2 regions of the Bradyrhizobium sp. McL0616 genome follow, and region 1 is predicted to be linked to the other one. Evidence: riboswitches for the same ligand, from Rfam matches in the RefSeq annotation. Region 1 holds a riboswitch; the other holds the start of a gene.
The links. Region 1 has a riboswitch for glycine ahead of ACPPVR_RS15885 (D-amino acid dehydrogenase). Riboswitches for the same ligand answer to the same signal wherever they lie in the genome.

Region 1 (2,456 bases):
ACCTATCTCCGGCTGCGGAACTTGTGGGGCTCCAGGGAGCCCGTTGTTGCTATCGTGTCTATCATGCGCGCCTGTCATTCGGGCTGGAAAAGCCGGCCGGAGATGCTGCCCCTTCGGGGCAAATTGTGTGCCAAGGGCAGGGCAGCCGCAAGGGGCCGCCTCGCATCGGTGTTCGACCACTCAAGATGCACGACGCATCTCGCGCTCAACCGCAAGTAAGGGGACGGTCGGCGGCGCATTGAGCCCGCGCCAGCTGTCGATGGTCCCGGCAATCATCTGCGCGGTCGCGGCCGACAAGGTCCAGCCGAGATGGCCATGGCCGGTGTTGAAGAACACGCCGGGCATCCGCCCTGCGCGTACCACCGGCATCATGTTCGGCATCATCGGGCGCAGCCCGGCCCAGGGCACGACCCGCGACGTCTCGACGGCGGGGAAGTTGCTGCGCACCCAATCGACCAGCGGCTGCACGCGGTCGGCGCGGATGTCGCGGTTGAAGTCGTTGAATTCGGCGGTACCGGCGACGCGGAAGCGATCGGCGCCGAGCCGGCTGGTGACGATCTTGGCGGCCTCATCCAGCAGGCTGACGGTTGGCGTCGCGTTGCGGCTCTCGGCCGAGTCGAGCTGCACGGTGATAGAGTAGCCCTTCACCGGATAGACATTGACGCGTTCGTCGAGCAGGGCGGCGAAGTGACGGCTCGCAACGCCGGCGCAGACCACGACGCCGTCGACCTTGAGCATGCCGCGCGCGGATGCGACAGCATCGTTTGCGGCAAGGTCAGCCCAGCCGAGGACAAAGCCGCTGCCGGCGCGGGCGATCGAATCGATGTTGGCTTCGTGGATGAAGGTCGCGCCGCGCCGCTTGCAGGCGTCTGCAAGCCCGCGCGTGAACTTGTGGATATCGCCGGTCGCATCCGACGGCGTGTAGAAGCCGCCGTAGTACGCCTTGCGCAGCGTCGGCTCGATCGTGCGAATTTCCTCCGGCGTCACCGGACGCCGATCGAGGCCGCCCTCCTTCAACAGCGCGTTGACGCGCAGGCCGGATTCGAAACCCTTCTTGTCGTGATAGATGTGGAGAATGCCGCGGCGTTCGAGATCGAAGTCGATGCCTTCGCGCGTCGCGATCTCGAAAAGATGCTTGCGGGCTTCGATGGCAAGCCGCGTGGTTTGAATCGTGTTGGCGCGGTAGTTGCCGATGTTGGCGACGAACTCGCCCATCCACGAATATTTGTGCCAGTTCGGCCGTGGGTTCATCAGCAGCGGCGCGTCGCGCCGGAACATCCAGCGCAGGCCTTTGAGGATCGTCGCGGCGCTGTTCCACACTTCGGCATTGCTGGCGGAAAGCTGTCCGCCATTGGCGAAGGAGGTCTCCATCGCGGCGTAGCGGTGCTTGTCGAGCACCGTCACCTTGTAGCCGCGTTCGAGCAGGGCATAGGCGGTCGTTACGCCGGTGATACCGGCGCCGATGATGGCAATATGGGTCATGTCAGGTGCGGGGCTCCCGTGAGTTAGAGTCGGCTAACCGCCGGCCACAAGGCCGTTGGCGGCGCCCCATCTGTCACGGTTACCTGAGAGCTTGATCCGGCACGAACCCGACAAGGTCTGTGCGGACTATCCCCTTCGGTGGACGTCACGATCCCAAGATCGTGCCGCCTCTCTCCAGATCGTCCTGACGATACAGTCCTTTTGCCTGAGAGTTTCCGGGGCGGTTGCTCCGTCGGCGCCGCAACGAAAGCTAGAAGCCTTCGTCGCGATCTCTCCCGCATCGTCGCGTGGACCATCGAGCAGTACGATGCGCCTCATTTTTGGACAAGGCTAAATTTCAACCGCGACTGCTAACGCATTGTGCAGTGCGAAGTTGATTCAATTTACGCCAGCGTCGCCAGCAGCCCCGCCATCAGCCGGCCGCGTTCGACAAGGCTCTCGACCTCGATGAACTCCTCAAGTGTGTGGCCGTTGCCGCCGCGCACGCCGAGGCCATCGAGCGTCGGGATGCCCATTGCGCCGGTGAAATTGCCGTCGGAGCCGCCGCCCGAGCTTGCATGCGGCAGCTCGGCGCCGAGCGACTTGGCGATGCCGCGCGCCTTTTCATAGAGCGCCATGGTGCCGGCATCCGGTTCCCACACCGGCCGGGTCACGCCGCGCGTTACTTTGAAGGAGACGTCATTGGCGGTACCCGACAGCGCCAGCATCCGCTCCACGCCGCGGTCGAGATCGGCCTGGCGCTTGGCCATCGACAGCGCCTCGCCAGTTGCGGTCGTGGCGACGCAATTGACCCATTGGCCGCCATGCACGACACCGACCGAGAAGGTGCAGTCCTCCGTCGTCATCGCGTCGATCGCAAGGATTTGCCGCGCCATCTCGCGGATCGCCGAGCGACCCGCCGACAGCATCGCACCGGCGTGGCTCGGCCGGCCCGTCGCCTCGAGATTGAAACGAGCGATGGCGTAACGTCCGGT
Region 2 (2,456 bases), 150 kb from region 1:
GCCGTCATGCCCCGCGAAGGCGGGGCATCCAGTAATCGCGGGCGTTCGTGATTGAGCCGATCGGCTGCGGCGTACTGGATCATCCGCCTTCGCGGATGATGACACTGAGAATGAGGTTAGAGTCTGCTTCATCTCACGCCGTGTGTGCCTTGTAGGCGGCTTCATCCATGAGGCCGCCGAGCTCGCTCTTGTCGGCAATCTTGATCTTGAAGAACCAGGCTGCGCCTTGCGCATCCGAATTCACCAGCGCCGGCTCACCACCGAGCGCGGCGTTCACCTCGAGCACTTCGCCAGAGATCGGCGCGTAGACGTCGGAGGCGGCCTTCACGGATTCCACGACGGCGGCGGCTTCGGCTTTCTTCAGCGTGCGGCCGACCTTGGGCAGCTCGATGAACACGACATCGCCGAGCTGCGACTGCGCGTAGTCGGTGATGCCGACGGTGGCGACGTCGCCGTCGATGGCCAGCCATTCATGGTCGGAGGTAAACAGCGTCGTGGTCATTTTCTTGTCCTCAGCGTTTGTAGGTGTTTTTCACGAAAGGCATGGCGGCGACCTGCACGGCCAAGCGCTGGCCGCGCACCTCGGCGAAGATTGCTGTGCCGAGCGCGCTTTGGCTCGTGGGCACATAGCCCATCGCGACCGGCGCGTTCAGGCTCGGGCCGAAGCCGCCCGATGTGACCTTGCCGATCGGCTCGCCTGCGGTTGCGTCTGCAAACAGCAGCGCTCCCTCGCGCACCGGCGCGCGGCCTTCGGTGCGCAGGCCGACGCGGCGGCGGCTCGCGCCCTCATCGAAATGAGCAAGAACTTTCTCGGCGCCGGGAAAGCCACCGGCGCGGGCACCGCCCGTGCGGCGGCTCTTTTGCACCGACCATTCCAGAGCGGCTTCGACCGGCGTGGTCTCGGTGTCGATGTCATGGCCGTAGAGACAGAGCCCGGCTTCCAGCCGCAGGCTGTCGCGGGCGCCGAGCCCGACCGGCAGCACGTCTGTGGTCTCCAGCAGCGTCCTGGCGAGGCGTTCGGTGTCGCCTGCGGGAACCGAAATTTCAAAACCGTCCTCGCCGGTGTAACCGGAGCGCGAGACGAAGCAGTCGATGCTGGCAACCTTGTGCGGGCCGGCGTCCATGAACTTCATGGTGGGCGCCTCTGCACAGAATTTCGCCAGCACCGATTCCGCCTTCGGTCCCTGCAACGCAATCAGGGCGCGGTCGCTCAGCGAATCAATGATGCAGTCGTCGGACAGATTCGCGCGCAGATGCGCCTCGTCTTCGGCCTTGCAGGCGGCATTGACGACGAGGAACAGATGATCGCCGAAATTGGCGACCATCAGATCGTCCAGAATACCGCCATCCACATTGGTGAACTGGGCATAGCGCTGCCGCCCCGGTGCAATTGCGACGATATCCTGCGGCACCAGCCGCTCCAGCGCGCGGGCGGCGTCCTCGACCTTGCCCGACTTCGGCCGGAGCGCGATCTGTCCCATGTGGGAGACGTCGAACAGACCGGCGGAGCTGCGGGTATGCAGATGCTCTTTCAGCACGCCCGCCGGATATTGCACGGGCATGTCATAGCCCGCGAACGGCACCATCTTGCCGCCGAGCGACACATGCAGCGCGTGAAGGGGCGTACGTTGAAGGGAATCTCGGTCGTCGCGTGCAAGCATCACAGGGGGCCCTCGGCGGTTCCCCGAGGAGGATTCCCCGTGGACACCAGTCGAAGCCCCATCTGTCGCTGTGCCTGAGAGTATTATCCCGTCGGCGGACGCAGTCCGAGCCTTAAGCCCGTCGGCGCCTCTTTCCAGATGCTGTCAAAGCCACGCGGTCCTTTTGCCTGAGAGTTTCCGGGGCGGTTGCTCCTTCGGCGCCGGCACCAGTGCCGGTCTCTCCCGACGTGGCCGTACGATACAGATGGGTAGAGACCACAGCCCGGCCAAGCCTGTCAACGCGCGTTCGGTGCCTTTCAACGGGATTGCAACGGGATTACGCGCCTGCGGCAACCCTCTGATCTCTCTGCACAGTTTCTGGACAGCGAAGCTGGCCTTGTCTAAAAGCGCTTCTGTCCGCAGATATCAGCCCAAACCCGCGGTTTGGATGGCGTAAAGCGGGCCCAGGCACACCCGATGGGATGAACATGAGCGGCGTCAACGAGATCAGGTCGACCTTTCTGAACTTCTTTGCCGAGAACGGCCACGAGATCGTGTCGTCCTCGCCATTGGTGCCGCGCAACGACCCGACCTTGATGTTCACCAATGCCGGCATGGTGCAGTTCAAGAATGTCTTCACCGGCGTCGAGAAGCGGCCCTATCAGCGCGCCACCACCTCGCAGAAATGCGTGCGCGCCGGCGGCAAGCACAACGACCTCGACAATGTCGGCTACACCGCGCGCCATCTCACCTTCTTCGAGATGCTCGGCAACTTCTCGTTCGGCGACTATTTCAAGGAGCGCGCGATCGAGCTCG

Region 2: linked by a shared signal. The riboswitch ahead of gcvT (glycine cleavage system aminomethyltransferase GcvT) and the one ahead of ACPPVR_RS15885 (D-amino acid dehydrogenase) in region 1 are both predicted to bind glycine.

Annotation. Positions count from the first base shown of each region.
Region 1 is NZ_CP188255.1:3,340,679-3,343,134, forward strand. It holds gene ACPPVR_RS15885 (D-amino acid dehydrogenase) at 181-1,482, opposite strand; glycine riboswitch at 1,551-1,662, opposite strand; glycine riboswitch at 1,666-1,770, opposite strand; gene ACPPVR_RS15890 (M20/M25/M40 family metallo-hydrolase) at 1,866-2,456, opposite strand, start outside.
Region 2 is NZ_CP188255.1:3,188,421-3,190,876, forward strand. It holds gene gcvH (glycine cleavage system protein GcvH) at 134-502, opposite strand; gene gcvT (glycine cleavage system aminomethyltransferase GcvT) at 513-1,661, opposite strand; glycine riboswitch at 1,808-1,896, opposite strand; gene alaS (alanine--tRNA ligase) at 2,129-2,456, shown strand, end outside.